One region of the Psychromonas sp. MME1 genome, then DNA from elsewhere that is predicted to be linked to it. Evidence: predicted binding sites of a transcription regulator. Region 1 holds the regulator's gene; the other holds the start of a gene.
The links. Region 1 encodes ArgR, which controls arginine synthesis, uptake and breakdown. Its sites were predicted from a motif close to ANTGAATANNTATTCANT; they were not measured.
Positions count from the first base shown of each region.

Region 2: the regulator ArgR is predicted to act here: its motif matches at 10,924-10,941, upstream of AB2N10_RS15655 (oxaloacetate decarboxylase subunit gamma).

Region 1 covers NZ_CP160906.1:2,572,498-2,589,232, forward strand. The annotation lists gene AB2N10_RS11765 (type IV pilus twitching motility protein PilT) at 1-657, opposite strand, end outside; gene AB2N10_RS11770 (YggS family pyridoxal phosphate-dependent enzyme) at 679-1,377, shown strand; gene proC (pyrroline-5-carboxylate reductase) at 1,404-2,228, shown strand; gene AB2N10_RS11780 (YggT family protein) at 2,253-2,795, shown strand; gene yggU (DUF167 family protein YggU) at 2,795-3,097, shown strand; gene AB2N10_RS11790 (DUF4426 domain-containing protein) at 3,091-3,531, shown strand; partial or broken gene rdgB (RdgB/HAM1 family non-canonical purine NTP pyrophosphatase) at 3,545-4,146, shown strand; gene hemW (radical SAM family heme chaperone HemW) at 4,211-5,353, shown strand; gene fbp (class 1 fructose-bisphosphatase) at 5,357-6,364, opposite strand; gene AB2N10_RS11810 (PepSY domain-containing protein) at 6,587-7,111, shown strand; gene AB2N10_RS11815 (response regulator transcription factor) at 7,209-7,886, shown strand; gene AB2N10_RS11820 (ATP-binding protein) at 7,855-9,213, shown strand; gene cysG (siroheme synthase CysG) at 9,322-10,740, opposite strand; gene AB2N10_RS11830 (CBS domain-containing protein) at 10,841-11,230, opposite strand; gene mdh (malate dehydrogenase) at 11,324-12,268, opposite strand; gene argR (transcriptional regulator ArgR) at 12,630-13,082, shown strand; gene AB2N10_RS11845 (type IV pilin protein) at 13,189-13,593, shown strand; gene AB2N10_RS11850 (lactonase family protein) at 13,656-14,714, opposite strand; gene AB2N10_RS11855 (transglycosylase SLT domain-containing protein) at 14,872-16,735, opposite strand, start outside.
Region 2 covers NZ_CP160906.1:3,415,394-3,432,128, forward strand. The annotation lists gene mutS (DNA mismatch repair protein MutS) at 1-487, opposite strand, end outside; gene AB2N10_RS15590 (CinA family protein) at 529-909, shown strand; gene AB2N10_RS15595 (hypothetical protein) at 896-1,018, shown strand; gene recA (recombinase RecA) at 1,107-2,153, shown strand; gene AB2N10_RS15605 (mechanosensitive ion channel family protein) at 2,372-3,985, shown strand; gene alaS (alanine--tRNA ligase) at 4,227-6,830, shown strand; gene AB2N10_RS15615 (aspartate kinase) at 6,886-8,118, shown strand; gene csrA (carbon storage regulator CsrA) at 8,212-8,400, shown strand; tRNA gene AB2N10_RS15625 (tRNA-Ser) at 8,627-8,719, shown strand; tRNA gene AB2N10_RS15630 (tRNA-Arg) at 8,738-8,814, shown strand; tRNA gene AB2N10_RS15635 (tRNA-Arg) at 8,880-8,956, shown strand; tRNA gene AB2N10_RS15640 (tRNA-Arg) at 9,022-9,098, shown strand; tRNA gene AB2N10_RS15645 (tRNA-Arg) at 9,176-9,252, shown strand; gene AB2N10_RS15650 (sugar phosphate isomerase/epimerase family protein) at 9,611-10,342, shown strand; gene AB2N10_RS15655 (oxaloacetate decarboxylase subunit gamma) at 10,992-11,243, shown strand; gene oadA (sodium-extruding oxaloacetate decarboxylase subunit alpha) at 11,272-13,050, shown strand; gene AB2N10_RS15665 (sodium ion-translocating decarboxylase subunit beta) at 13,063-14,193, shown strand; gene AB2N10_RS15670 (VTT domain-containing protein) at 14,339-14,677, shown strand; gene gshA (glutamate--cysteine ligase) at 14,744-16,324, shown strand; partial or broken gene AB2N10_RS15680 (hypothetical protein) at 16,348-16,735, shown strand, end outside.

The sequences.
Region 1 (16,735 bases):
TTCAGCGGCTGTTAATGCTAAACGAATGGTTTCTAAATCACGCATCTCACCGACCAGAATAACATCGGGATCTTCACGCAAGGCGCTTTTAAGGGCGCGATCAAAACCAAGGGTATCTTTATAGACTTCACGTTGGTTAATCAGCGCTTTTTTACTTTCATGCACGAACTCGATCGGATCTTCGATGGTCAAAATATGTTCATGACGACTTTCATTGATATAATCAATCATCGCTGCGAGTGTCGTTGATTTACCCGATCCCGTAGGCCCTGTTACTAAAACCAAACCACGGGGAAATTCAGATATTTTCTTAAAAATCGCGGGTGCATGTAAATCATCCAATGTTAATACTTTGCTTGGGATGGTACGAAATACCGCACCAGCGCCTCGTTTTTGGTTAAATGCATTAACACGGAAACGGGCTAAGTCTGGAATTTCAAATGAAAAATCGGTTTCTAGCTGCTCTTCAAAATCTTTACGCTGCTTATCATTCATAATGTCATAAATTAGACTATGCACCTCTTTATGCTCTAAAGCTGGTATATTTATCTTGCGAACTTCGCCATCTACCCTGATCATTGGAGGAACGCCAGCAGAAAGGTGTAGATCTGATGCATTATGCTTTACACTAAAAGCTAATAACTCTGTAATATCCATAATTTAAAAATCCTATTTATGATGAACAATATTTTTCAACAAATAACAAACGTTAAACAAAAAATAGCGCATGCAGCTCAACAAGTACACAGAAATCCTGAGCAGGTTCAGCTATTAGCGGTGAGTAAAACCAAGCCTGTTGCACTAATCAAACAGGCTTATGACTTTGGTTTACGCCATTTTGGTGAAAATTACGTGCAAGAAAGCGTAGAAAAAATCCAACAAATCAAAACTGATAAGGCATTTTCAGATCCGATTTATTGGTATTTTATTGGCCCATTACAATCCAATAAAACACGCCTTGTTGCTGAAAATTTTGACTGGGTACAAAGTGTTGAGCGAATGAAAATAGCACAACGCTTAAATGATCAACGTCCCAGTGAGTTAGCACCACTTAATATTTGCCTACAGGTTAATATTAGCGGAGAACAAAGTAAGTCGGGTACTACTTTATCGCAAGTTATTGAGCTAGCTTCACAAGTAAGTACATTACCACGCTTAAAACTACGTGGAATCATGGCGATCGCCGAAAATACCAGCGATCAACTACGCCTTGAAAAACAGTTCCAAGAGCTCCATAACATCTATTTACAGCTACAACAGCGATTTCCTAATATAGACACGTTGTCGATGGGAATGAGTGGCGACTTAGAAAGCGCAATTCGTTGCGGTAGTACCATGGTACGAATTGGTAGTGATATTTTCGGTCGTAGAGACTGATTTTTATTTTTAAAAAAGGAATTAACATGTTACACAAAAAAATTACATTTATTGGTGCGGGCAACATGGCGACAAGCATAATCAGCGGTCTAGTTAAAGATGGTTACCCGAGTGATTTAATTTGTGCGAGTGAACCAAACATTGCAAATACACAGAAATTAGCAGATAAATACGCAGTAAAAACAAGCCAAGATAACAACCAAGCAACACAATGGGCTGATGTCATCGTTTTATCGGTAAAACCACAAATAATGCCAGCGGTCTGCCAAGACCTAGCAGAACAAGGAATCGATTTTAGTCAAAAACTCATTATCTCGATTGCTGCAGGTATTTCAGTACAACGTCTACACTCGTTATTGGGTGAAAACAGTGCGATCGTTCGTACTATGCCAAATACCCCATCACTTTTGAAAAAAGGGATGACGGGCTTATTTGCTTCACAGCAAGTCACCGATGCAGACAAAGCTTTTGCTGGTGAATTAATGGCAGCAGTCGGCGAAACACTGTGGGTTGAAGATGAAGCGATGATCAATGCGGTTATTGCCGCATCAGGATCATCTCCTGCTTATTTCTTTCTGTTTATGGAAGCAATGCAAGAAAAAGCAATGGAGATGGGCTTTACTGAACAGCAAGCACGTTTACTCGTACAGCAAGCTGCATTAGGTAGTGCAGAAATGGTCAAAGAAAATAGTGAAATTAGTCTCGCCACATTACGTGAAAATGTCACGTCAAAGGGAGGCACAACTGCCGAAGCGGTGCGCACATTGAACGAATTAACATTAAAAGAGACCGTCGCTAAGGCCATGCAAGCAGCTGCTGACCGTGGTGTAGAGATGGAAAAGTTATTTTAAGTTTACAAAAAGAGAGAATATCCAATGAATGCTGTTAATTTTTTAGTCAATACTCTGTTTGATCTCTATCTGATGGTGGTATTGCTACGAGTCTGGTTACAGGTTGCTCGTGCTGATTTTTATAACCCCTTTAGCCAATTTATCGTTAAAGCGACGCAACCGGTTGTCGCGCCGTTACGTCGGGTTATACCAAGCTTGGGTGGTTGGGATACGGCGACGATCGTCTTTGCTCTGTGTGTAGCAGCATTAAAAGTTATTAGTTTAAGTTTAATTATCGGCGCTTCGATTACTCCCTTCATTGTCGCTGTATCAGCATTGGTTATTTTCATAACCGCTGTATTTAAACTACTCTTTTGGGTATTGATCTTACGTGCCATTCTCAGTTGGATTAGTCGCGGCCATAACCCAATTGAAGCAGTGATGATTCAATTAACCGAACCGCTACTTGCACCAGTACGACGCTTTATTCCTCCTATGGGTGGGCTGGATCTATCGATGCTAGTGGTGTTACTCGGCTTGCAATTTTTAGAAATGCTAATCAATGACCTACTGCAACAGCTATTCTAATGAGTGTGAATTACTTAAAACAAGACGGAGAAGATCTTCTACTGCGTCTTGTTTTACAACCGAAGGCGAGTTGCGATAAGTTTGTCGGTTTATTAGGAGATGAGCTTAAAGTGATGATTACTGCACCTCCGATAGATGGTAAAGCGAATCAACACTTAATTAAATTTCTTAGTAAGCAGTTTAAAGTCCCTAAGGGTGCGGTCATCGTAGAAAAAGGATCATTAAATCGCCATAAATTAGTGCGCATTCAAAATCCCAAACAGATTCCCCCCTTTTTTAATAACAAGGATGAACCATGTTGACATTAAATAGACTGTTAATTGCCTCTCTATTAACCGCTTTTTCGCTATTTTCTTCGATAACTTTTGCAGAGCAATCCCTTCGCTTTGCTAATTTACAGGTGCACTATATCGCCCTACCAACGACTTTTTTACAGCCAGAAATTGCTCAGCAATATGGTATAAAACGCAGCAAATTTACTGGCTTGATTAATATTTCCGTACTGGATGAAAATGACAACTTAAAAGCCGTTGCAGCACAGTTATCTGGCACAGGTAAAAATCTTATCGGGCAAGTAGAAACATTAAATTTCAAAGAGATACGAGAAGGAGAGGCTATTTACTACATTGCTACTTATCCCTTTAGCAATGAAGAAATTGTAAACTTTTCCATTGCAATTAAAAGCGCCAACACAACCAATACACTTAAGTTCCAACACAAGTTTTATACAGAGTAAAAACAGGCAAATTATGAAAAAAAAATGGGTTTTAGCCACAGGTAACAAAGGTAAAGTCAAGGAGATAGCGAACTGCTTAATAGCTTCTCAATTGAAGTCTTACCACAAAGTCATTTTAACGTTGCAGAGGTTCCAGAAACAGGTACAACCTTTGTTGAAAATGCCATTATCAAAGCGCGCCACGCAGCTAAAATAACAGGTCTGCCAGCCATTGCCGATGATTCTGGTTTAGAGGTCGATTTTTTAAATGGTCAACCCGGTATCTACTCCTCTCGTTTTGCCGGTGAAAATGCCACCGATCAAGATAATATAGATCTACTATTGAGTAAATTAGAGGGTATTAGTGCAGATCAACGCAGCGCTCGTTTTCAATGCGTACTCGTTTATATGCGTCACGCTTTAGATCCGACCCCCATTATCTGCCAAGGTACATGGGAGGGGGTAATTAGTAATGAAATGCAAGGTAAAAATGGCTTTGGTTATGATCCAATCTTTTGGGTCGAAAGTGAACAGTGTTCATCGGCACAGCTAAGCAAGCAACGCAAGGGGGAGTTAAGCCACCGCGGTAAAGCCTTGGCAATGCTTGTAGAGTTACTCAAAGAGCAGTTGGGTTAATCGCTGACTATTTATTGCCCCTACCATGAGGTAAGGGCTATTGTGCACATTATTAGGTTATTAAATGCTACAGTTACCCCCTTTAAGCCTCTATATTCATTTTCCTTGGTGTATTGAAAAGTGCCCCTATTGCGATTTTAATTCCCATAAATTACAGGGTACGATCCCAGAACAAGCCTACTTGCAGGCACTTCTCGATGATCTAAATAACGAGTTAGTTTATGTGCAAGGTCGTCAATTAGAGAGCATTTTTATCGGCGGCGGTACACCGAGTTTAATTTCAGCGTCAGGGATAGCATGGTTGCTTACTGAAATTAAACAGAAAATTCCCTTTAAAAAAGAGATAGAGATCACCCTTGAAGCCAATCCAGGGGCGATTGAAAATCAGAAAATAAGCGATTTTAAGAAAGCGGGAATTAGCCGTTTCTCCTTTGGTGTACAAAGCTTCCAGCAACAAAAACTAACGCTATTAGGTAGAATCCATGGCCCACAGGAAGCCGTTAATGCCGCGAAACAAGCGACCGCAGTAGGTATGAAAACCTTTAATTTAGATTTGATGCATGGCTTGCCTGAACAGACACTTACTGATGCACTTGAAGATTTACAAACTGCCATCGCATTACAACCAACACACCTCTCTTGGTATCAATTAACCATCGAACCCAATACCCAATATTTTTCACATCCCCCTAAATTACCTGAAGATGAGCTTCTCTGGGAGATTCAAGAGGCAGGTGTTAAGTTACTCGCAGAGAATGGTTATCAGCAGTATGAGATATCAGGTTATTGCAAAACGGGTTTCGCCTGCCAGCACAACCTTAACTATTGGCGCTTTGGCGACTATATCGGTATTGGCTGTGGCGCCCATGGTAAGTTAACCTTGCCACTTGAAAATAAAATCATTCGCAGCAGTAAAATCAAACACCCTAAGGGTTATTTAGATAAGTCTCGTCCATTTATCGATCACACTCATGTCGTCGCCAAAGATGAAATCGCCTTTGAATATATGATGAATCGCTTACGACTATTTGAGGTAATCCCATTTAAAGAGTTTGAAGCTTACACGGGATTAAGCGTTGCAACCATAGAGCCAGCGATAACTGCCGCGATCAATAAAAATTTATTGGTAAAAAATAGCGACAACTGGCAAGTAACTGAGCTTGGTCACCGCTACTTAAATGAACTATTGACGCTATTTATGGAATAATTTTTAATGTTGAGGGGAATATTTTTCCATCATCCCTTCAACATCATCCATCATCTCAGAGCTACCGCAGAAAAAGGGGACACGTTGATGGAGTTCCGTAGGCTCTATGGTCATAATTCGATTAAAGCCATCACTGGCACGACCGCCAGCCTGTTCAATCAAAAATGCCATTGGATTACATTCGTACAATAAACGTAATTTTCCTTTTGGTGCAGAGGCCGTTGAAGGGTAGATATAAATCCCCCCCTTTAATAAATTACGATGAAAATCAGAGACTAATGAGCCAATATAACGAGAGGTGTAGGGACGATTTGATGCGGGTTCGATCTCTTGGCAATGTTTTAAATATTTCTTAACACCATCGGGGAATTTAAGATAATTACCTTCGTTAATCGAGTATATTTTGCCAGTCACAGGGATCTGGATATTTTCATGGGAAAGGTAAAAAACGCCTAATGATGGATCGCAAGTAAAGCCATGCACTCCATTTCCCGTTGTGTAAACCAACATGGTTGATGAACCATAAATAATATACCCCGCAGCGACTTGGCGTATACCTGGCTGTAAAAAATCGTCTAATACAACGGGTTCACCTAACGGGCTAAGCCTTTGATAAACAGAAAATATAGTACCGATAGAGACATTAACATCAATATTCGATGAGCCATCAAGCGGATCCATTAATACGACATACTTGCTGTTTACGCTGCGCTCACTATCAAAGATAATAATATCTTCCTCTTCTTCCGATGCAACACCACAGACTTCTCCTCTCGCTTCTAATGCAGACTTAAACACATTGTTAGCAAATAGATCCATTTTTTGCTGTACTTCACCCTGTACATTTTCAAGGCCGGTTACGCCAATAATATCGACTAGCCCTGCTGTATTTATTTCCCGATTAACGACTTTCGCAGCTAATCGAATAGAACTTAGCAGTAAAGATAATTCACCCGTCGCTTTAGGGTATTCGTTTTGTTGTGCAATGATATATTCGCCTAAGGTGATCATTTTCTACTCCCTATAATATAATGTGTCGCTGATATCCAACGCTATATATTCGACCATCGAAAAAGTTAACAAAATAAAAGGCGAATACAATCACCCTCAAAATGATGCGCTAATGAGTGCAAACAAATAGGCAAAGATTAACTTTTTGTAATGATTCATCCACCTTTTCGATCTGATCAATGCGCTACAATTTTCTCATCAAATAACTATAGGAAACAAAACATGAAATTAAAAAGTTTAATTTGCGGCGTAACCATTGCATTAGCCTCCTTTACGGCATTAGCTGATGATGATGCACTTTCTGTACTGGCATTAAAAAATGCTAAATTCACCGTAGAGCAGGCAATTGAGAAGGTATCGCAGGAGTATAAAGGTAGCATTGTTGAATTTGAAGTAGACGATCATCGAGGGCAAGCTAGCTATGAATTTGAGATAGTTAATTTGCAAAGTGAACAAAAGTACAAACTGCAGGTAAGCAATGAAGATGGTAGTATATTAAAAGAGAAAACCACTAACCTAAAAAGTGATGAAAAAGAAGCGGTGAACACACTAACCGCTGCTAAGTTGAATCTAAAATCTACACTGACACTGGTGCGACAAAAATATAATGCTGAAGTAGTTGAATTTGAATTGAAAAATAAAAAAGGGATCACTTTTTATAAATTCAAACTGTACGATGAAAATGGGCGAAAACGCATTATTGTTGATGTTGAAACGGGCGAGATGGTTCCCGTTATGAAAAAATAGTTGATTATGATTAATTCGCCCGATTTTCATCATTGGGCGATAACGACAGACCACGTATATTGATAGAACATGACTATAAACGATAGAAGGATAACTTGTGCGAATTTTAGTTGTCGAAGATAACCTCACTACTCGTCAGTACCTACAAAAGGCACTGCAAGAACAAGGGTATCAAGTAGACCTTGCTGATAATGGTAAAGATGGCTTATTTTTAGCACTTGAACATGATTACCAATTAATCCTGTTGGATCGCATGTTGCCGCAATTAGATGGTTTATCGGTATTATCAACCCTCAGAAATGCCAACAACAAAACACCCGTTTTAATATTAAGCGCATTAGATAGTGTATCAGAGCGTGTCAGAGGACTACGAGAAGGAGGCGATGATTACCTCGTTAAACCCTTTGCGTTATCTGAGTTATTAATCAGAATTGAGATATTAATTAAGCGTCGTGTACTCGGTACACAGCCATCAAGCACTATCCAAGTCTCTGATCTAAAAATGGATCTACTTTCCCATAAAGTATATCGTGGATTAATAGAGGTTCCTCTACAACCCAAAGAGTTTAAATTATTACGCTATTTAATGGAGCATGCGGGGCAAGTGGTATCTCGCTCCTTGCTATTTGAAGCGGTATGGGATTATCATTTTGATCCACAAACCAATGTTATTGACGTGCACGTTGCACGTTTACGTAAAAAGGTAGAGCTAGATGGTTATCCCCCCTTACTTGAGACAGTGCGTGGCGTCGGTTACAGAATGGTGGAGAAATAACCTAAAAGCGAGTTCCATCTGGCGTTTAACCTCTTTATACACCGCCCTGCTACTTTGTGTTGTTAGCCTTTTGCTGATTATTTTATACCAATTGAGTGTCGGGCAAATAAAACGCGATCAAATAGTACAAATGGAAAACCTTGTTGAACAGCAAAAGCTCTTAGCTAAGCAACTTGAGCTCAATGATTTCATTCAACAATTTGAGATGCATGCAGCTAACTCTAGACAATACATACTGACTTTTAGGCATAAGGGAAATACCTACGGTCAATTAAGCTCCATTCCGACTTATATTAATAGTTGTCCAACGCTCTCTCGCTTCCCTATTTGGTTAGAAAAATACGATGAATTACGTTTGATTAGTGGCTGTATTTTACATATATCAACGGGCACACTATTTATCGCCAACGATGACGAATCACTTTACAATTTACAAACACAATTTCTTAACGCGTCTCTCGTGGCACTATTATCTGCATTGATATTGGGTATTTTTACAGGATTTATTTTCTCTCGACGTGTATTAAAAAGGATCCGTACATTTAATAATATTGCACAACGCGTTGAAGCAGGAGAAATGACCGCTCGAGTTCCAATCTCCTCTAATGCCGATGAATATGATGACATGGCGAGACATATTAATACCATGTTATCTCGCCTAGAGGACTCTTTTAATGCCATCAGCACAGTGACCGATGCGATTGCACACGACTTACGTACCCCACTGAGCCACCTTAAACAACAAATAGAAGAAAATATAAATGATGCACATAAAGCAGGTCTAAATAGCGACCATTTACAAAAAATGATAACGAAATTAGATGCTATTCTATTTACCTTCACTGCAATGTTAGAGATCACACGCCTTGAACATAGTCAGCAAAAAGAGCACTTTACTTTAGTATGTCTCGATGACGTGATTAATGATGCCATTGATTTAATCCACCCCCTCATAGAAGAAAAACAACAAAACTTACACATTACTGGTGCAAATTGTTTACTACAGGGTGATGCGACGTTATTGTTCAGAGTCGTTTATAATTTACTCGAAAATGCCTGTAAATATGCAGGAGAGTTTGCACAAATATCCATTGATATCAGCAACAAAGGCTTTACGCTTAGCGATAATGGTCAGGGAATTGCCGATAGTGAAAAAGAAAAAGTATTTCAACGCCTATACCGCATTGAAAAGAGTAGAAATATAGCGGGCTTTGGTATTGGCCTGTCACTAGTCAAAGCGATCGTGCGTCTGCATGATGGTAAAATAAAACTCCTAGACAACAATCCCGGCTTAAAGGTGGTTATTGAATTTACTGATACGCATTAAATAACTTCAACTAGGAATAAGCAAATCGATACTGCATAGCTACTTCAATTTTCTGCCTAGCATCTTGAAGTAGCATGGAATTTATCCCATGCTACTTCATAAAAGGCGTTAAGAAAGATTCACTAAAAATGGGTCTCGAGATAACTTATGATTACCCTCTGGCTCAAACCAAGCCAATTTTTCGGCCAAACTGACGACTTCACCAATGATCATCAATGTCGCACCTTGTAAGCCACCACCTAATAAAGTTAATTCTGATAGTTTTCCAATAACCACCTGCTGGTCTGAGGTTGTGCCCCGATTAACCAAGGCTACAGGCGTATCGGGTGAACGCCCAAAACTGAGTAACTGATTTTGTATTTCCTGAGACTGAATTAATCCCATGTAAACGACTAATGTCTGATGGGGAGCTGCGAGGGCTTGCCAATTAAGTTGTCTGCCATCTGATTTACGATGCCCTGTTACAAAGGTAACAGATTGAGAATAATCACGATGTGTTAAAGGGATCCCCGCATAGGCACTACACCCTGAAGCGGCGGTAATGCCCGGTACGACTTGAAAAGCGACCCCCGCGGCGACGAGCTCTTCTAATTCTTCTCCACCACGGCCAAAAATAAAGGAGTCCCCCCCTTTCAAACGCACCACTTTTTTACCTTGTTTAGCAAATTCCACCAACATTTGATTGGTTCTTGATTGCTCAACTTCGTGATTTCCAGCTTCCTTACCAACGGAAATCAAATCAGCATCACGACGCACTAAATCTAAAATATCGGCAGAAACCAACCTATCATATAATACGACATCAGCTTGCTGCATAAGCTGTAATGCCTTTAATGTTAATAACGATGGGTCACCTGGCCCTGCTCCAACCAAAGCAACATCTCCCTGTGTAACATCTTCCGTTAATGTTTTTTCCATTAACTCAAGCGCATTTGCTGTTTGCCCTTTTTGTAATAAATGACCTAATTGCCCGTTAGCAAATAATTTTTCCCAATAACGTCGACGTAAAGAAGGATTACCAATCACTTCCTTTACACGGTTACGAAAATCACCAGAAATACGAGCTAACCGCCCTAAATGCATAGGTAGTAACGCTTCTAATCGCTCCCTAATTAAACGCGCTAAAACGGGAGCTGTACCTGCACTTGAAATCGCCACAATAATAGGGGAGCGATCCACGATAGAGGGCATAATAAAACTGGACAGTTCTGGGTCATCGACCACATTGACGAGCAATTGTAAGGCATTAGCTGCATTTGCAATTTGTTCATTAACATCGCGCTTATCGGTTGCAGCAATAACTAACCATTTGCCCTGTAACAGATCAGTACTGAAATTTTGACGGATTATTTTTAATTGCTGATCTTTCTCTTTTTGCAATAGACGGCTATCAATTTCAGGCGCACAAACAGTGACATCAGCATTGGCTTTAAGCAACAGGTGCACCTTTCTAAAGGCAATATCCCCACCACCGACGACAAGACAGGGACGGTTTTCGAGTTTGGTAAAAATGGGTAGGTAATCCATAGCAAGTCACTCATTAATAGTATTATGAAGCCGACACTATAAAGAAATATCTCACAAAGATAAAATAGCGAAAAGTAATTACTTATTGTAAAACGTTAAACTAGCGATTCTCTAATAATGCACGCACACCATCACGCCAAGTAAATATCCCCTTGATTTCGCCCCCCTCCAATACAGGTAAGCAACCAATATTGTTATTCAACATAATCATTAATGCATCACTAACAGTGCATTGCGGCGCAATAACCAATGGAGAACGAGTCATTATCTGATGTGCACGTTGATTGATCGTAGCAGTATCACGCGTAGACTCAGCATCGGTTCCCAAAAAAGGGCTCAGACAACGCAATAAGTCATGCTCACTAATAATGCCCTGAAGTTGATTATCTTCGACAACGAGTAAATGATGAAATACACCGTGATCTAAAATTTCTTTGACAACGGTTAACCTATCGTCCATATCAACGGTCACCACACGAGTTGTCATCATGTCACACACTTTCATATCATGCTCTTCAATTGAACTAATTAAAAAAGCCAGTATCAACTGGCTCTACACATAAACTTAAGTACTTACGTTAAATTAAGGTTTATTTTTTATGAAATCAACGCCCTTTTGAATATCAGCATGCAAGACGGCTAACATTTCTTGTTTTTTCTGATCTTCAAATGGACTTAAATCACCAAAGGGCAAAACGCGATCTATACCATTTTTACCCAACAACAATGGTTGCGTAAAAAATGGCGAACAGCTATTACCACCATCAACATAAGCATTCTGAATAATCCCCTGTTTACCTAACAAAGCTTTTACAAGGTTGATACCAAATATTGATGCTGCACGCGCCATGGAAAGGGTTGCAGACCCTCCTCCCGCTTTTGCTTCAACCACTTCCGTACCTGCGTTTTGAATTCGCTCGGTAAGCTCAACGACCTCTTGTTCAGTAAACGTAACTCCCTGCACTTGCGATAAAACAGGTAAAATGGTGGTACCACTGTGACCACCAATAACATTAACTCGAACATGCTCTGCTGGTAAGCCTTTTTTCTCAGCAACAAAATCTTCGGCACGAATCACATCTAAGGTAGTGATGCCAAATAACTTGTTTTTATCATAAACCCCTGCTTTTTTCAGTACTTCGGCTGCGATGGCAACGGTGGTATTAACAGGATTAGTAATAATTCCAATGCATGCCATTGGGCAGACTTGAGCAATTTTTGTCACTAAAGTTTCAATAATACCAGCATTAATATTAAACAGATCGGAACGGTCCATACCCGGCTTACGGGCAACACCCGCAGAAATAAGAACAACATCGGCACCTTGTAAAGCTGGCGTAGGATCATCTCCGGCATAGCCATCGACATAAACACTGGTAGGAATATGACTTAAATCTTTAGCAACCCCCGGTGTAACTGGCGCAACATCATAAAGTGATAATAATGAATTTTCAGGTAAATCAAGTTTAAGCAGTAAAGCCAATGCTTGGCCAATACCACCAGCAGCACCTAGAACAGCAACCTTCATAAAACAACCTCCGATTTATAATATCATTGCCATTAATATTACTTCAACTTAGTCGATTGTGCTGGAAATGTTAAGTGATTGTGAGCGATGTAAAGTTAATTGGGGTAATCAGCAAAATTTAAGTGATTTAACACATATTTTTGTATTCACCTTCCCCCTTGAATTAACGCATAACAACCATTTAGCTCCCCATTATGCTTTATATAAAATGGATCCGTTGAGTCCTTGATAATTCTATTGTAATAATTGAAAAACGAATATTTATGCATTTTTTTAGATTATTTAGTTATTGATAATTAGCCAATATCGATTATCATTGGCAGTGCAATTTGCACAAGTTCTAAATTAGAGTATTTTTAATATGACACAACCAACAGAACTAATGGACTTCTTCAAGGCATTATTAAAAAAAGAACGCCTCAGCTCGCAAGGAGAGATAGTAGAGGCATTACAGGAAGCTGGTTTTCACAATATTAATCAGTCCAAAGTTTCTAGAATGTTAAGTAAATCAGGGGCGGTTCGTACACGAAATGCCAAAAAAGAGATGGTTTATTGCTTACCTTCCGAGCTTGGTATCCCAACAACGACTAGTCCATTAAAAAATCTGGTGGTAGATATTGATCGCAACGATAGCCTAATAGTTATCCGCACAAGCCCAGGCGCTGCGCAACTGATTGCCCGCCTACTTGACTCGATAGGCAAAGCCGAAGGTATTCTTGGCACCATTGCAGGCGATGATACCGTTTTTATTACCCCAACAAGCAGTAAAAAAATTAATAACACCTTAAATGTAATCAAGCAATTATTTCAATAATAGTCCCGAAGGAGTGCGCCTTTGCAAAAAGGCCACTTCTTCACCCCTCTAGCAGCATCGTAAAATTAATCTACTATTAATGGATTAATGGCATTGCACAGAGAAAATGATATTGAAAAAGATAGCCGCTTTTACACTCATTGAGTTACTGATAGTCATTGCTATTATTGCTCTGCTGGCAAGTATTACCTATCCATCTTACCTTTCCTACTTAATCACAATGCGTCGAAGTGATGCACAGGCAGTGTTAATTAAAGCGCAATTAAAACAAAGCAGCCTACATATTTTAAATCCAACCTATAGCGTTGATAAGAGTGAACTAGGCTTATTAGATAATCACTATTATAACTTTACCACTCTCTCTGCCAGCGCATCCACCTACCTCATCAAAGCGACAGCCAAAATGGGCACGTCGCAGGCCGATGATGAAACAGCCTGTAAAACATTATATGTCGATCAAAATAGCAGCCACACTAGCGATGGCAGCACCCCAAATGAGCAGTGTTGGTGATAAATCAAATAAAAATAATAGTTAAAAATTTCCTACTGTGAATACTAACTTGCTGGCATTTTTTATAAGAAACAAACACAAACAGCATGTTTAACCGCCAACTTTTCATCCGTTTTTGTTAAGAAACCACTTTCATTATCACGTTTAAAAACAATTAAGTAATCGCTTTTCTGATGCGCAACTAATAACCATTGTTGATCTGGCGATAGCGCAAAGTGACGCGGAAATAATCCACCAGAAGGGGTAAACGTAAGCGCGGTCAATAATCCATTACTTTGTTTAACGCTGTAAATGGCAATACTATCATGGCCACGATTACTGACGTACAGATACCGCCCATCCAGACTTAATGCCACTTCAGCAATAGAATTTTCCAAGCTACCTTGTGATTCTCCGCTTAATGGCTTGTTTGCCTGTGGCAAACTGCTAATAGACTGAATATGCACTAGTTCGCCAGTCGTTTGATTAAAATTGAAGACACTAACTTCAGAGCTCAGCTCATTACCTAAATATAATTTATCGCCCAACGCATTAAAGGTAAAATGACGTGGTCCTGAACCAGCAGGTAAATACGCACAAAATACTTCATTCAGCTGATTTTCACTCACATCATATACTTTTAAGGCATCAATCCCTAAATCAGCCACGACTAAAAATTTTTCATCTACACTTAATTGACTTGCGTGAGCGTGTGCACTTGCTTGCCTATCAGGGCAACGCCCTTGACCTGTATGCTGGATCGACTGATAAGCAGGCAATAACTTATCTTGAGTCAACGAAAACGCACTCACACTACCAGTCATGTAGTTACTTACAAATGCGTTTTTATGATTTAAACTGATATGGCAAGGTGCACCACCTAAGCTGCTTTGCTTGTTGATAAAAATAGGGGTAATTGGCATTTTTATATCAAAACAACCGAGGTAGCCTTGTTGCTCATTTTCACTCACGGCAAGTAAATACTTTCTATCTTTGCTGACAACCAAAAAACTAGGATCTGATAACATTGCTGAACTGCCAACTTCTTTTAATTGTCCATTTTTATTATCAAACTCAACGACTTTAATGCCCGCTTCCGCATTTGGCGTATAACAGCCAATGTATAAAATTTGTTTAGTCATGGTTTACTCTTTTAAAAATAAATAGGGGCACATAACAAGCACTCTCATTTGCTCAATGGAACAACGACCCATCCCAGAGTCATTGGTAACGAGAAAATTAACGCATCAATTTATTAAGCCGCTAAAGTGCAAATTAACGACCGATAGCCTGCTACTTTTAAAAACGCGCTTTGATCTCCTGCTCCGTCATAAATTCCAACGGTTTATTAGATAGATACTGATAAATGACATTATAAGCTAATACATTTTTCACATACCGGCGCGTTTCTTTATAGGGAATTGTTTCAATCCAGCTATCCATTAATAATCCCTTGGAAGTCCCATTTTTAAGGTCATTTTGCCAACGATCAACTCGATATGGCCCGGCATTATAAGCTGCGGTAGCAAGGACCCGATTTCCTTGATAACGTTGCAACAAACCATTTAAGTAAGCACTACCTAACTCCACATTAATAGTGCCATCACTTAATTGAGAGCGATTATGATAGCTTTTTAAGCCTATTTTTTTAGCTGTTTCCTTCGCCGTATTAGGCATTAATTGCATATAACCTCGCGCACCAGCAGGTGAATTTGCAAACTCATCAAAGGCGCTTTCTTGTCTTGTAATCGCATAAATATAAGTACTATCTAACTGATATTTATTCGCATAGAAAGAAAAAAGCTCCGCCTCAGTTGCAGGAAAACGAATACTTAAGGCATCCCAACTTTTAGCGTTAATACTAGCGACCACGGAAAGGTGCGCCCAATCCTTACTGGCAGCAAATAAACCCAGTTGGTTTTGCAGGGCGACACTTTTACCTAATAACAATTTTCGCCACTCACGTTTTAACAAAAAGGGCAAGGAGTGGTAATGTAACTCTTCAATATGCGCTAATTGTTTTTGTAAGTGGTCTAATTTATTACTTTTTGCTGTAATAATCTGGCTATTAAATTGGTATTTTTTACCCAACTTTTGGGCAGCAAGAAAGCCGTAATAACTACGACTAGAGGCAATTTTATTGTAAATATGCACTGCTTTTTTGTTCTGTTTTTTCTCTTCCCATACTCGCGCTTGCCAATACTGCCATTTATTTTCAGATCTTTTATTTACGCTGAGCTTAGCTATCCAATACTCAATACCTGACCAATCGTCTAATTTAATCGCATAGCGGATACGTCGTTCGATTAAATTAACATCTTTAATTTTAGCGAGTTCTTTATCTAACCAAGGCATTAACTCTTCACTTTCGACAATAAGAATGCGTGATATAAGATCTTTTTTTAAATTCAGCCTCTCCTTCGATGTAAAATGAATTTTGTTTTCATAAGTTAAATAGGCTTTTAACCCTAACTGTACATTTTTGCGGGCAAGCTGTTTAATCGAAGCATTTAAATAGTCATAACTTTTCTGCTTTTTATTAGTAAATAATGTACTTGTCAGCAATTTTTCTGGTTTTTTGCTTAATGTAAATAACTGTTCTGCCAACCGCTTGTTTGAATCATTCATGAGTGTTATCAAATAGGACATTAGCGCCGTCTGTTTTTTCTGATAACTAAGTTGAAAACGTTGCCAAATTAACTTCTGATCAATTTTTTTTATTTTTAAATAGTGCTGCAACACCGGATCACAGGCATTGGCTAAGGAGACACCCGTTAACCACGTTTCTTTCACGGCGGGCCAAATTCTACTGGATTGATTATCAGCAAGTTTTGCTTGAAAATAGAAACACTTTAAATCGGTAGAGTTAGGTAGTTTTGGGTAAAATTGTAACAATTGATCCCAAAAGCGATTCTTGCCTAAGTAATATAAATACTCTCTTTGTAAGTCTTGGCTAACAACATGGTCAGGATATTTTTTCAAAAACGCTTGTATAGCAGTTAAGCTATCAGGGCTAAAGTTCGATTTAAATTGTTGGTATTCAAGTAAATAAGTCAGCGGGTAGTCTGGAATCAGCTGCATTTTTTGTAATGCATCCTGCCATTTTTCCTGTTGTTGTAATTCAGAAGCTTGGGTATACAGGTTTCTTTGCTCGCTTAATGTC
Region 2 (16,735 bases), 840 kb from region 1:
GTTCAAATTGATTGATAATGAAGCGTCCACTGCCAATATCCAAAGAGGCGATGGCAAAGGTTTCTTGATGTTGGTAAACCGCACATAACAAATTGTCTTGGCGGTCATCAAGCAGCGCTTCATCGGTGATTGTGCCGGGGGTGATAATGCGGACAATTTTGCGCTCAACGGGTCCTTTAGAGGTCGCTGGATCACCTATTTGCTCACAAATTGCAATTGATTCACCCATGGCAATTAATTTTGCTAAATAACCTTCTACACTATGATATGGAACGCCTGCCATTGGTATAGCGTTACCGCCTGTTTTACCACGTTGTGTTAGGGATATTCCTAATAGTTGTGAAGCCTTGCGTGCATCATCAAAAAAAAGTTCATAAAAGTCGCCCATCCGATAAAATAGAAGAGTGTCGGGCACTTCACTTTTGATGGTTAAAAATTGTTGCATCATCGGGGTATGTTGTTGTAACTCTTGTGCCGTTAGCTTCATAATGAATACACTTAATCAAAATTAATTGGTGGAGAAAAACTATGCTTACTGAAAAAACCGTGCAAGAACTTGCGCAAGTATTAGGTGAAAAACTTACCCAAGCAGGGTTTGTTGTCGCCACTGCTGAATCCTGTACCGGTGGAGGCGTAGCATACGCTATTACGGAAATTTCTGGAAGTTCGTTATGGTTTGATCGCAGCTTTGTTACCTATAGTAATGCAGCTAAAACAGAGATGCTTGGTGTAGATTATGATTTGATCCATGAAGTTGGCGCAGTATCTGAACAGGTTGTAGAGCAGATGGCTATCGGTGCAGTGCAACATTCCGATGCCGATATAGCCGTCGCTATTAGCGGTATTGCAGGGCCTGATGGTGGTAGTTTAGAAAAACCTGGTTGGCACTGTCTGCATCTCTTGGTATAACGCTCATTCCGGTAGCAAAACGGCAAGTTATCTGTTTGTCGGAGATCGTTCCGATATACGAGTTCAGGCGATACGTCTTGCATTACATGGTCTGATCGAAATTATTTAAAAGAAATGCAAAAAAAACTTGATACTGTATAGTTGGACAGTATACTGTTTGGTTATACAGTAAGGCACCTATTTTATTTGGAGAACACATGAGTCAGGATACAAACAAAGATAAAGCATTAGCTGCAGCACTTGGTCAGATTGAAAAGCAATTTGGTAAAGGATCAATTATGCGTTTAGGCGATGGTTCAGCGGCAATGATGGAGATTGAATCTGTTTCAACTGGCTCACTCGGTTTAGATGTCGCATTGGGTATAGGCGGATTACCATTTGGACGTGTTGTGGAAATTTATGGCCCAGAAAGTTCAGGTAAAACTACATTAACATTACAAGTGATTGCCGAAGCGCAAAAAATGGGTAAAACCTGTGCCTTTATTGACGCGGAACATGCACTTGACCCTATCTATGCTAAAAAATTAGGTGTCGATACTGATAGTTTACTTATTTCTCAGCCAGATACCGGCGAGCAAGCACTCGAAATTTGTGACATGTTAGTCCGTTCGGGCGCGGTCAACGTGGTGATTATTGACTCCGTTGCAGCTTTGACACCCAAAGCTGAAATAGAAGGGGATATGGGTGATTCACACATGGGCCTACAGGCTCGTTTGATGTCACAAGCATTACGTAAATTAACGGGTAATATTAAGCAAACAAACTGCTTGGTTATCTTTATCAACCAGATTCGTATGAAAATAGGTGTGATGTTTGGTAACCCTGAAACAACAACCGGTGGTAATGCACTTAAATTTTATGCCTCGGTGCGCTTAGATATTCGTCGTATTGGCGCAATTAAAGATGGTGATGAAATAACTGGTAATGAAACTCGCGTTAAGGTTGTTAAGAATAAAGTATCTCCACCGTTTAAAGAGGCTAATTTTCAAATTCTATATGGCGAGGGTATTAATCATACCGGTGAACTTGTTGACCTTGGTGTTAAACTTGATTTTGTCGAAAAATCAGGATCTTGGTATGCTTATAATGGGACTAAAATTGGTCAAGGTAAGAATAATGCCTGTAATTATTTGCGAGAAAATCCGGAAATTGCTAAAGAACTTGATACGAGAATACGTGAAGCGTTAATGCCGAAGGTTGAGAAAACGGAAAAAGCGCCAGGAAAAGAGGCCATCACAGAGTAATAACTGTTTTAAACATAGGCGTGATAGGTCACGCCTATGTTGTATATAAATTTGCTATTCATTGCTCTAAGCCGCATAACCTTCTTATTACCACACACTCTTTTTTACGCTTTATAAAAATCAGTCATGCCCCTCATAAATTGTAAATGGTTTGCACATTTTCTACGATCTAGCCTAAAATTGTTATCTATGCGATTCTTAATAGTTGATGGAAGACGATGAAAAATAGCCACTTTTACCTAATATTAACCCTCTTTTTTTGTTCCTTTTCGCTGTTTGCAGAAGATTCTGACCTCTTCTATGAAACACAATCTTCATTATCGTTACAGCTTGCCGAAATTGAAAGAGCAGATGATGCCGATAAATCATTTTTAGAGGATGTGTTAAGGCGCAAAAACAGTGCCTTTAGGGAGCAAATTGCCCCGCTAGTTAAAACTGAATTGCATGATCAACAGTTAAATAAGATTGTTATGATGCAATTGAAGCTGCTAGAGGCGTTATTATCGCAGGGGCATCATCAGTTAACGGATTTGATGAAAAAAAGCCGTCAAGTAAGTGGTGATGATCGGCTTGAATATATACTGCAGGCACAAAAACGTAGTAATACGATGGACATTGACTATCAGCAGCTCGCACAGACCTTGCAGTGGGCTGATCTGCGTAAAATGGAAGTCGTTGATGATGCAAAGATGATGCATGATGAGCTGGTAAAAAGAGCTGATTTTTTAACCAATACTATTTTATATATCCGTTCACAACAAGAGTACATCGAACGTCGCTTAAAACTTGTTAGTCAGGAAGACGCCGCAGAGTTACACCTGGATATGGCTCGTTATAGAGAGCGTATTGGTATGCTTGTGGTCAGTTTAAGTAAAAGTGTTGAGCTGATGGGTGCGTTGGATATTGATAGTACCGAATATAAGCAGTTACTGCTTTCTGTCACTGGGGATATCAATGCCGATGTATTAGATTATGATGTGGCATTAGGGATCTTTGATGAGTGGGTAACTAACTTTAAAGCGTGGCTTTTTGATAATTCGCCTTCCATTGTCGTTAAATCATTTATTTTTGTTTTTATCTTGTATATCGCGCATTTATTTTCAAAAACGTTGAAAAAAATTGTGCGTAAAAGCATCGTACATTCGAAGATGGATATCAGTGTCTTGATGCAGGACTTTTTCTCTTCGATTATATCTAAAATGATCATGTTCATCGGCCTGCTGGTGGCTTTATCGCAATTGGGTATCGAATTGGCCCCCTTGTTAACTGGCTTCGGTGTCGCGGGGTTAATCATCGGTTTTGCATTACAGGATACGCTATCAAATTTCGCTTCTGGGTTGATGATCTTAATTTATCGTCCCTATGATGTTGGTGATATGGTTAAAGTCGCTGGGTTTCAGGGCATAGTGAAAAATATGAGCTTGGTCTCTACTACAATTCAAACTGTTGATAATCAACGTTTAATTATTCCAAATAATAAAATTTGGGGAGATGTGATTAATAATATTACCGTTGAGAAAGTGCGTCGTATCGATCTGGTGTTTGGGATTGGTTATTCAGACGATATTGATAAAGCTAAAAAAGTATTAACAGAGATATTAACTGAACATGAAAAAGTGCTGGATACGCCAGCAGCGGTGGTTAAATTGCATACATTAAACACCTCTTCAGTCGATTTTGTGGTTCGTCCTTGGGTGAAAACGGATGATTACTGGAATGTTTACTGGGATATTACAGAAAGTGTGAAGAAGCGTTTTGATCAGGAAAATATTTCCATCCCATTCCCACAACAGGATGTACATTTGTATAAGCATGAAATTAGCGAGTTATGATTATCCTTTGTCGATAGTTCCTCGAAAGCCTTGCCTAGGAATTTATCTAGGTAAGGCATACAGCCCGTTATAATTTTTACTTCGTCGTAACAATTACTTGAAATTAAATAAAAGTGATGTAGATCGATACTTTCCACTCTTCTAGCTCCGTGTTATATTGGCAGCCTTTAAAATTTAACCCATTTGCTGTTTTATTGAACGCTTGTAAAGTAGCGAACTAGATTTGGAATCACTCATGACCATGATTAAATCGACGTCTGAAATTCGCCAAGGATTTTTAGATTTCTTTGCTAAAAAAGGCCATCAAACTGTCAGCAGTAGCTCACTAGTGCCAGATAATGATCCTACCTTGTTATTTACCAATGCAGGTATGAATCAATTCAAAGATGTATTCTTAGGTACTGATAAACGTAGCTATACCCGTGCAACATCAAGCCAACGTTGTGTGCGTGCTGGTGGTAAGCATAATGACTTAGACAACGTCGGCTACACGGCACGCCACCATACTTTTTTTGAAATGCTAGGAAACTTTAGCTTTGGTGATTATTTTAAACGTGATGCGATTAAATTTTCATGGGAATTTCTAACAGAAGAGTTGAAGTTACCTGTGGAAAAATTATGGGTGACGGTATTTGATGAAGATTTAGAAGCAGAAAAAATTTGGATCGATGAAATTGGTGTTGATCCTGCGCGTTTATCTCGTATCGGCGCAAAGGATAATTTCTGGTCAATGGGCGATACCGGTCCCTGTGGCCCATGTAGCGAAATATTTTATGATCATGGTGAACATATTTGGGGAGGGCCTCCAGGTACACCAGAAGAAGATGGCGATCGCTACATTGAAATTTGGAATTTAGTTTTCATGCAATTTAATCGTCACTCAGATGGGACGATGGAAAATTTACCTAAGCCTTCCGTTGATACTGGCATGGGCCTTGAGCGTATTTCTGCAATTTTGCAAAATGGGCACTCCAATTATGATATCGACCTATTCCAAGGTTTAATTAAAAAAGTAGCGGAAGTGACTGGAGCAAAGGATTTACAGGATAAATCATTACGCGTTGTTGCCGATCATATTCGCTCCTGTGGTTTTTTGATCGCCGACGGTGTGATGCCTTCGAATGAAGGGCGCGGATATGTATTGCGTCGTATTATTCGCAGAGCGGTACGTCACGGTCATAAATTGGGCGCGCCAGACGTTTTCTTTTTCAAAATATACGAAGAACTTATTACGCAAATGGGTGATGCCTACCCAGAGTTAAGTAAGCAACGTGTTTTTGTTGAAAAAATATTACGTTTAGAAGAAGAACAGTTTGCTAAAACGTTGGATCGTGGCCTGCAGATCTTAGACAACGCGTTAGAAAACCTTGAAGGTAATGTGATCCCCGGTGATGTGGTGTTCAAACTTTATGATACCTATGGTTTTCCTGCTGATTTAACCGCAGATATTGCCCGTGAACGCGAGCTTACCATCGATCAAGCTGGTTTTGATAAAGCGATGGATGAACAACGAACTCGTGCACAACAGGCTAATAATTTTGGCACTGATTATAACAATGTGTTAAAGATTGAAGAGCAAACTGAGTTTGTTGGTTATCAAACTTTAGCAATATCAGGACGAGTAATTAAACTGCTTAAGGATGGCGAAGTTGTTAATGCCATAGCAGCAGGAGATAACGCGCAAGTCATTCTTGATAACACCTCTTTTTATGGAGAGTCGGGTGGTCAATCGGGAGATATGGGCGAGCTTATTTTTGATAATGGGGTCTTCGTTGTTACGGATTGTAAGAAAGCGGCTGATGCAGTATTACACATCGGTTATTTAAGCACCGGTTCATTAACTGTGCAGGATACGGTTAATGCGCAGGTTGACCAAGAAAGACGAAAATTGATTGCCCTTCACCATTCAGCGACTCACCTATTACATGCTGCATTACGCCGTGCTTTGGGTGAGCACGTGACACAGAAAGGCTCTCTCGTTGAAGCAGATAAACTGCGTTTTGATTTCTCGCATTTCGAAGCATTAAGCGAAGGGACTTTAGCGCAGGTAAGCTTTTTAGTGAATGAAGCGATTCGTAATAACTTTGACATTGTTACTCAATCGATGGATATCGAAGAGGCGAAAAAAACCGGAGCAATGGCGTTATTTGGTGAAAAATACGATGACTTGGTTCGCGTAGTACAGATGGGTGATTTTTCAACAGAGCTTTGCGGCGGTACACATGCTCAGCGTACAGGTGATATGGGCATGTTTTTAATTCGCTCGGAATCTGGTATCGCAGCGGGTGTTCGTCGTATTGAAGCTTCTGTTGGTGCTCCTGCTGGTGAGGTTGTTGCCGACATTTTAAATGAAGTAAGTAAAGCCTGTAGCTTAGTGAAGGGTGATCATTTTACATTGGGCGAAAAAATCACTCAGGTATTAGACCGTAGTAAACTACTTGAAAAAGAGATTGCTCAGTTAAAAGCTAAAATAGCGAGCTCTGCCGGTGCTAATTTGACTGATAACGCATTAGAAATTAATGGCGTGAAAGTGGTGGTCGCCAATATGGAAGGTATTGATCCCAAATCGTTACGTGATAGTGTCGATGAGATAAAGAATAAATTACAATCTGTTATCGTATTGTTAGCGACAGCAGTCGGTGAAGATAAAGTCAGTATCGTTGCCGGAGTGACAAAAGATTTGACTGCAAAAGTCAAAGCTGGTGACTTGGTTAATTTAGTTGCCACTTGCGTTGGTGGTAAAGGGGGCGGTCGCCCAGACATGGCTATGGCGGGTGGTACTAACCCACAAGCGCTCAATGATGCATTAGCATTAGTTGAACCTTGGTTAGCAGAACGTTTATAGCAAAATAGCTGCCTTTAACCGGGCAGTTAACTAGTAGAAAGGCTGAGAAATAATCATGGCGTTAATAGTTCAAAAATACGGCGGCACTTCAGTTGGTAATGTCGAAAGAATAAAAATAGTTGCTGAAAAAGTAAAAGCAATGAAAGAAGCGGGTAATGATCTCGTTGTTGTATTGTCCGCAATGTCAGGTGAAACCAATCGTATGATTGCATTAGCTAAAGAGTTGCACCATACACCAAGCGCAAGAGAGATGGATGTGCTACTGACTACGGGTGAACAAACCACCATTGCGTTATTGTCAATGGCATTGCATAGCATCGGTGTTGATGCGGTATCGATGACGGGTGATCAAGTTCGCCTAAAAACCGATAGTAGCTTCAGTAAGGCACGTATTTTAGATGTTGAAACCAAGAATATCGAGGGGCATTTAAAGCAAGGGCGTGTCGTTGTAGTTGCTGGTTTTCAGGGGCGTAACGAAGATAACCATATAACAACATTAGGACGTGGTGGTTCTGACACTTCTGCGGTGGCTATTGCTGCTGCTCTTAAAGCAGATGAATGCCAAATATATACGGATGTGGATGGTGTTTATACAACCGACCCTCGTGTTGAACCTAATGCACGTCGTCTAGATAGAATAACATTTGAAGAGATGTTAGAGATGTCTAGTTTGGGCGCGAAAGTATTACAGATTCGTTCAGTGGAGTTTGCTGGTAAATACAATGTGCCATTGCGTGTTTTATCCAGTTTTAAAGATGGTGGCGGCACATTAATTAGTTATGAGGAAAATAAAATGGAATCTCCAGTAATTTCAGGCATTGCCTTTAATAGAGATGAGGCGCGTTTAACACTATCTGGTGTGCCAGATCAACCGACGGTAGCGGCACAAATTCTTTCACCAATTGGTGAAGCGAATATCGATATCGATATGATTGTTCAAAATACCGTCGGTAACGGTAAAACAGATTTCACATTTACTGTGCATCGTGATGATTATCAACAAGCTAAGGAACTTTTAGAAGCTGTGTGTGTCTCATTAAAAGCAAATGCAGTGCAAGGCAATAATGAGATAGCAAAAGTGTCTATTGTTGGCGTTGGAATGTGGAACCACCCTGGCGTTGCGAAAACAATGTTTGAGACCCTAGGTCAAGAGGGAATTAATATTCACCAAATAGCAACCTCTGAAATTAAAATATCAGTACTTGTTGATAGTAAATATTTAGAGTTAGCTGTTCGTGCGTTACACAATGCATTTAATTTGGCCAACGAACCAATTGAAGAGAAATAATTTAATTTTCTCCGCAAATAAATATGAATTTTAGAATAGATTAGTCCATACTAAAAAGCTATTTAGATGGATAATATAATATAGGAGCAGGATATGCTGATATTAACTCGTCGAGTTGGTGAAACTTTGATGATTGGGGATAATGTTACCGTTACCGTTTTAGGTGTAAAAGGTAATCAGGTACGCGTCGGTGTAAATGCGCCAAAAGAAGTATCTGTTCACCGTGAAGAGATCTATATGCGTATACAAGCTGAAAAAAATGCGAGTTCATATAGCGAATAACACGCTGTGAATTAAATATTCTAAGAGCCTACGGGCTCTTTTTTTTTGCCTAGAGAATGGTTTTACCGTTCGCTCTAATTGGCTGTTGCGATTGAATACAGTGCAATTACAAAAAAAATGGTTTAATAGTAGCTTATTTGTTTATTTAACCATCAAACGGAAAAGAGTCATTAAAAAAAGTTTGACTTGTTTTCATAAGACAGTAATATGTGCGCCACAAGACGACGGTGGGGTGGCCGAGTGGCCGAAGGCGCTCCCCTGCTAAGGGAGTAACGGGTTTATAGCCTGTTCGAGGGTTCGAATCCCTCCTCCACCGCCATTCTTGTAGATTCTTAAAGCGGGTGTAGCTCAGCTGGATAGAGTACCTGGCTACGAACCAGGCGGTCAGGGGTTCGAATCCCTTCACCCGCACCATCTCTTTTGCAGGATATGGTTAGCGCTAAGAATCGAATGTAAAACAAAAAATAAAGAATATCGCGGCGGGTGTAGCTCAGCTGGATAGAGTACCTGGCTACGAACCAGGCGGTCAGGGGTTCGAATCCCTTCACCCGCACCATCTCTTTTGCAGGATATGGTTAGCGCTAAGAATCGAATGTAAAACAAAAAATAAAGAATATCGCGGCGGGTGTAGCTCAGCTGGATAGAGTACCTGGCTACGAACCAGGCGGTCAGGGGTTCGAATCCCTTCACCCGCACCATTCTTATAAGCTTACTTCGGTAAGTTTTTTTGTTTACAGAGCTCAATAATATTAATCCCATTAATATTATGCACCATGCGGGTGTAGCTCAGCTGGATAGAGTACCTGGCTACGAACCAGGCGGTCAGGGGTTCGAATCCCTTCACCCGCACCATATTTTCTTTTGCCACACCAACCCCTATTAATCCCCTTTGCTAACATTTCAATTTGCTACACGTAATGGCGCATCCTATAATAATACCAATCGGAATAAATAGCTGATCTATTTTACTGGTTAAAATAACTTACTTTTTTGTTGTAAGTTTCGCAAAGGGAACAACCATTTGTGTCAACTTACGCCTCAAATTAAGCCATTTTTCCTGCGCAAAATTTAGATCACATACTTAATTATTCAATGATGCGCCTTGCTCTCCATCCTTTTTCCCTGCAAGCCATGACCATCCTATTATGCGAATAGGTATGAGTCATTCATCGGTTTGGCGCAAATGGTTCTCTTTTGATAAGGAAATTTAATGAATTTAGGTGCGCAGTTATATGGCTTTAAAGAAGAAGAGTTGAAAATGAGGCCGGAAAAAGTGTTTAAGGCTATTGCTGATATCGGTTATCAAGCTGTGGAAATGCCTTTTGTACTTGAAGCTTCTTCATTATTAAATGAGTACGATTTAACATGTTCTGCCTTGCATATCGGCTCAGAGGGGCTGTTAAACTATGTTGAACTTCTCGACTATTTGGACCGCCATGATTGTGCTAATTTATGCGTTTCTGGTCCATTAGGTTGGCATGATCGTAGTTTAGAAAATTTTAGCGCGACATGCTCCATTATTAACAAGGCGGCAGAAGAATTTAAGGTTGCGGGTGTTAAGGTGCATTATCATAATCATGACTTTGAATTTTTAAAGTCGACGCGTAATGATATCACCCCCTTTGATATTCTTAATAAGGAGTTAGATATTACCAATGTGGGATTATGTGTCGATATCGGTTGGTTGCATTTAACGGGAATCGATCCCGTTCTCTTTTTAAAAGAGCATGCGAGTAGGATTTCATATTTACACCTAAGAGATTTTGCTCAGGGGCGATCTGTTGCGTTAGGTGAGGGGGAGGTTAAGCTTCTTCAGATAATGAAGACTTTTGACTTACTGAGCGATTTGCAGTGGTTGATGGTCGAGTTTGAACCAACGGATAATGCTTATCAATATTTTGCAAGGAGTGAGCGTTTTTTACGTGCGAATCATATTTGTTAATATCAATTAGTGGATATATTGCACGAGGGGAATTACCACGCAGAACTGGTTTTGAGCTAGCACCCCGTAGGTGAAGAAAAATAGCACCAATCTGCTTTGTTATAAAATCTCGATGTAGAATAACTATGCTGCAAATTTTTGCCTCGCATCTCGGCACTATTTTTCCTTTTATAGATTATTAGTAAAATTGAATGGTGAATATTTATTTGTTTTTATTGCATACTTGTTTTGTTTTTTTGTGTCTCAATAATATTCTCCATGTCTACTAATGTCTGATCTTTATTCGTGACAATCATCACCTAATTACAACATAAATTTGCTTTTTTCAAAGTAATCATTAGCTTTAAAAAAGCTTGTAATTGTTAATGTTTTAAGCTCTTTGAGGCTGTTTTATCTATACTTCCAATTTAATAGAAAATCCCGTATGATAATTTGTTTTTGAAACTCAGTTTAATTTCTTAATTCTTATTTTTTATAGGGTTATTAAGAGGTTAAGGTATGTTTATTAGGCTTTTTTAGCCTAAAAGTGGTGAGTTAGCTTTTTTATTCACCCTTTATTGCAGGTGATATTGTAGAGGAAGTGTGAATAATTATTCATTCACCTCTGTTTGTTAACAGGCATTTATTATGTACAAAAAGGATAATTACTATGGATGTTACTGAGTCATTATTAGAAGCATTAGTGTTAATGGGCTTAGGTATGGGCTTTGTGTTTCTGTTTTTAGGTTTATTGATGGTTGTCGTTAGCTTGATGGCAAAATATACGCCCGCAGATCTGCCCGTGACGAAAAAGGCCGTGCAAGGTGGTAACAATACCGCTGCCAATACGCAAATTAGCCCTCAATTAATTGCAGCAATGACTACGGCTGTGCAGCAATATCGCAAATCAACTGCACAATAAAGGAATATGAACTATGGAGAACGTGAAAATGGCGAAGCCTTTAGCAATAACAGAAGTGGTGCTGCGTGATGCGCACCAATCATTGTTTGCAACCCGAATGCGTATCGATGATATGCTACCGATTGCAGAAAAATTAGACAAAATGGGGTACTGGTCTTTAGAGACTTGGGGCGGTGCAACATTTGATTCGTGTATTCGTTATTTAGGTGAAGATCCATGGGATCGTATCCGCGCATTAAAAGCGGCCATGCCAAACACGCCACAGCAAATGTTATTACGCGGTCAAAATCTATTAGGTTACCGTCACTATGCCGATGATGTTGTTGAAAAATTTGTCGAACGAGCACATAAAAATGGCGTCGATGTGTTTCGTATCTTTGACGCGATGAATGATGTTCGTAATTTTGAAACTGCGATTAAGTCTGCCGTTAAAATTGGCGCGCATGCACAAGGTACAATTTCTTACACAACCAGCCCTGTTCATACTATTGATAACTGGGTTGATATGGCGAAACGCCTTGAAGATATGGGCAGCCATTCTATATGTATTAAAGATATGGCGGGTCTGTTAAAGCCATATGAAGCAGAAGAGCTAATTACAAAAATTAAAGCGAGTACCAATATACCACTGGCGTTGCATTGTCATGCAACGACGGGATTAAGTCTTGCTACACAGCAAAAAGCGATTGATGCGGGTATTGATATTATCGATTCTGCAATTTCTTCAATGAGTATGACCTATGGCCATTCGCCAACGGAAACACTTGTTTCAATTGTTGAAGGGACAGAGCGAGATACCGGACTTAACCTTCCTCAATTAGCTGAAATATCATCATATTTCCGAGAAGTACGTAAAAAATATGTGAAATTTGAAGGGGAATTAAAAGGCGTTGACCCACGTATTTTAATCGCTCAAGTTCCTGGCGGTATGCTGACAAATATGGAAAGCCAACTTAAGCAGCAAGGTGCTGCAGATAAGATGGATGACGTATTAAAAGAGATCACCGTTGTACGTAAAGATCTGGGTTATATTCCCTTGGTTACACCAACATCACAAATTGTTGGCACACAGGCGGTTATTAACGTTTTAATGGGTGAGCGCTATAAAAATATCACTAAAGAGACTGCTGGTGTATTAAAAGGCGAATATGGTGCCGCTCCTGCTCCATTTAATGCCGAGCTTCAAGCTAAAGTACTTGACGGTGCCAAGGCAATCACTTGTCGTCCTGCTGATAATCTTGCACCAGAGATGGATCACCTTGTTAGTGAGCTCAAAAAAGTGGCTGCTGAAAAAGGTATTACATTAGCGAAAGAAGAGATTGATGACACGCTAATTTATGCTTTATTCCCTGAAATCGGCCTCAAATTCCTAGAAAATCGTAATAACCCAGATGCTTTTGAACCTGTACCAAGCGCGGATGATCTATTACCAGCTGCGCCAGTGAAGAAAGGTAAAGCGGAAACTTACTCCGTTGCTGTTGATGGTCAATTATACACCGTACAGGTTGGCCCTGAAGGTAGCATTAGCGGTATCACTGCTTCAGCTGCACCAGCACCTGTTACTAATGTTGCATCTGCATCAACGAGCGGTACAGGTGAAGATCTTCCTGCACCACTTGCGGGTAATATTTTCAAACTACTTGTTAAGCAAGGCGAACAAGTTAATGAAGGTGATACGCTGCTCGTTATGGAAGCGATGAAAATGGAAACAGAAATTCGAGCAACTAAATCAGGCATAGTACAAGCCATTTTAGTTAAAGAAGGTGATTCTGTTGCAGTGGGTGAAGCCCTCTTTACAATAGGTTAAGGAAGTAATTAAGTGGATGGATTAACGACACTTTGGAATGATACGGGCATTGCTCACTTTGAGTGGCCCGGATTAGTTATGATGGCAGTTGGTGCTTTACTGTTATATTTAGCAATCGTGCGGAAGTTTGAGCCTTTATTATTATTACCTATTGGTTTTGGCGCAGTATTAGCCAATATTCCCAATGCCGGTTTTACTGAAGAAGGTGGTATGCTTTATTACATTTATCATGTGGGTATTGAAACGGGTGTATTTCCGTTAATTATCTTCATGGGTGTTGGGGCATTAACTGATTTTGGCGCTTTGATTGCTAACCCTAAAACTTTGCTATTGGGTGCTGCTGCGCAGTTTGGTATCTTTGCGACCCTGTTTGGCGCGATTTTACTTAATCTTGTACCAGGTTTTAATTTTAGCATGGCTGATGCGTCGGCTATTGCAATTATTGGTGGTGCCGATGGCCCTACGGCGATATTCTTAGCTTCAAGACTTGCACCCGATTTACTCGGTGCGATTGCGGTTGCTGCTTATTCCTATATGGCATTGGTACCAATCATTCAGCCCCCTATCATGCGTGCATTAACGACACCAGCGGAGCGTGAAATAAAAATGGAACAGTTGCGTCCAGTAAGTAAAAAAGAGAAGATCATTTTCCCACTTGCTGTACTTTTTTTAACTATTCTATTTTTACCCGCAGCAACGCCATTAGTCGGTATGTTCTGTCTTGGTAATTTAATGCGAGAATCAGGGGTTGTGGATCGTTTAAGTTCCACCGCTCAGAATGAGTTAATTAATATTGTAACCATTTTCCTAGGCTTAGGCGTGGGCTCTAAACTATCTGCAGATAAGTTTTTAAACTTAGAGACCTTAGGTATTTTGGGATTAGGTGCAATAGCCTTCTCTATTGGTACGGCTTCTGGCGTGTTAATGGCGAAAGCGATGGGGCGCTTTTCAAAAAGTCCTATCAATCCTTTAATCGGTGCGGCAGGTGTTTCTGCTGTGCCTATGGCTGCGCGTGTAGCTAATAAAGTTGGATTAGAAGCTAATCCCCATAACTTTTTGTTAATGCATGCAATGGGGCCTAATGTAGCAGGGGTGCTTGGTAGTGCCGTTGCTGCTGGTGTATTGCTAGCGCTAGTTGGCTAAACGACTATTAAATATCGGTTAGTGTAAAAGGCCACTTAATAAAGTGGCCTTTTTTATTGGAGTTTGAATGTGTGGTCTGAATATATCACTCTCTTTTTTAGTGGTTTAATTTCATCAACACTCTTTCCGGTGGTTGGAGCTATTGTTGATTTATTATGTAAAAAACGCACCACAGCATGCCTTTGGATATTTATTAGCGGGAAGTATTGGTAATACATTGGGGGCGGTTATTACCTATTTTATGGGGTATTATTTTTATTGGGGGCGGGATAAAGCTCAACATAAATATATAAGATTAACGGCATTTTGTCGACGTTATGGTGCTCCTGCGCTATTACTTAGTTGGTTACCCGTTATTGGCGATCTATTACCCTTAATTGCAGGGTGGTTTAAGCTGCGGATAATGCCCTGTTTGATATTTATTTTTCTTGGCAAAGCGCTACGATACGGCATAATTATAGTTTCGACACTATATTTTCTATAAAATTGCATATTAGCTGCTTTTTAAAGTATGCTGAGATTTATTTTAACCACCTGAAAGGGGTTTACCTTGTCTCTTGATTTTCAGCAAAAATTAGCTTTTCTAGCTCAACAACCAGAAGCATTGAGTCAATTTGGTCGCGGTATTGAGCGTGAAGCATTACGTATCAAATCTGATGGCAAATTATCTTCAGATAAACATCCCGATGCCTTTGGTAGCGCCCTTTGCCATGAATCAATCACCACTGATTTTGCCGAAAGTTTAATGGAATTTATCACGCCTGTTGCCAAAGATGTCCCGCAACTATTTAATTACTTAAATGATATTCACCATTACAGTGCTAAAAATTTAGCGGCAGATGAGATGCTCTGGCCTATTAGCATGCCCTGTTATGTTGAAAAGGAAGATAACATTGAGCTTGCCCAATACGGTAGCTCTAATGTAGGTTTAATGAAGACAGCCTATCGGCAAGGGTTGAAAAATCGTTATGGCTGCATGATGCAAGTGATTGCAGGTGTGCATTATAATTTTTCATTACCGAGCGCATTTTGGCCTGTTTGGTCACAGATGCATGGCGCTGATTTAACGCCGCAAGAGGCGCAGTCAGCGGGGTATTTTGCTTTAATCCGTAATTATATGCGTTTTGGTTGGATCATTCCTTATCTGTTTGGTGCATCACCTGCGATTTGCAGTTCTTTTATTCAAGGCAAAGAAACACCTTTACAGTTTAAAAAGTTGGCTAAAGGGACTATCTATTTACCCTATGCAACCTCTCTACGTTTGAGTGATTTAGGTTATACCAATAGTTCGCAATCTTCTTTAAATATTTGTTATAACAGTTTAGAAAATTATCTTGCTAGTGTTTCCGAAGCTTTACATAAAAAGTCCCCTGAATTTAAAGCATTAGGAATTAAGAAAAATGGCAAATACATTCAGCTAAATGACAATGTACTGCAAATAGAAAATGAGCTGTATGCATCGATTCGTCCTAAAAGGGTGCAAAAAAAAGGTGAAACACCATCACAGGCTTTGCATGCTCGTGGTGTCGAATATGTTGAAATTCGCTCTTTAGATGTCAATCCATTTTCTAAAGTAGGGATCACCGAAGAGCAAGTGAACTTTTTGGATTTATTTTTAACTTGGTGTGCGATTACCCCTTCTGATGAGATAAACGAGGCGCAATCAACCCATTTACGCACTAATTTCAGTCAAATAGTGACTGAGGGGCGTCAACCCGATTTACGGCTTGCCATTAATGGAAAAGAGCAAAGTGTATCGGCGTGGGGCGCGGAGATAATGGCGCAATTAATGGATCTGGCCAGCGTTTTTGATAAGCAGCAAAATGTCAGCCACTACGAGCAAGCCATTGCGCATATCGCAGAGTACTTCCGTCAGCCAGAATTAACTAATTCCGCGCGAGTATTAGATAAACTGCTAGCGGCTAATGTTGATAATGGTATCTTAGCTTTGTCGCTGGCAAAAGAATATAAAATAGCGTTATGCGAGCAGGGGTATCAGCTATGGTCGGATCAATATTTTGAGCAACAGCGTTTGGCTTCGCTTGAAAAACAGCAACATATCGAGCAGCAGGATACGCTTAGTTTTGATCACTATTTGCAACAATATTTTACGAATGCAGAAACATATTAATTGATAATAGAATAGGTTTAAATATGGTAAATAAAAAGATCCTTTTATCTTTACTCTTGACCCTCTTTGTGACGGCATGTGCAACGCCGCCACCGAAAAATCCGGATAATATTTGCCATATATTTTTTGAAAATCGCGATTGGTATGAAGCCTCCAAGGATATGAATAAAAAGTGGGGGACACCGATCCACGTACCGATTGCGATGATGTACCAAGAGAGTAGTTTCAAGCATGATGCTGCACCTCCCATGCAATATTTTTGGTTTATTCCAATTGGTAGAGCAAGTGATGCCTATGGTTATGCGCAGGCTAAAACGATGACTTGGGATGATTATAAACGTGAAACGGGGATTCATGGGCAAGCCGTGATGATTTTGCCGATGCCGTTGATTTTATGGGCTGGTTTACCAG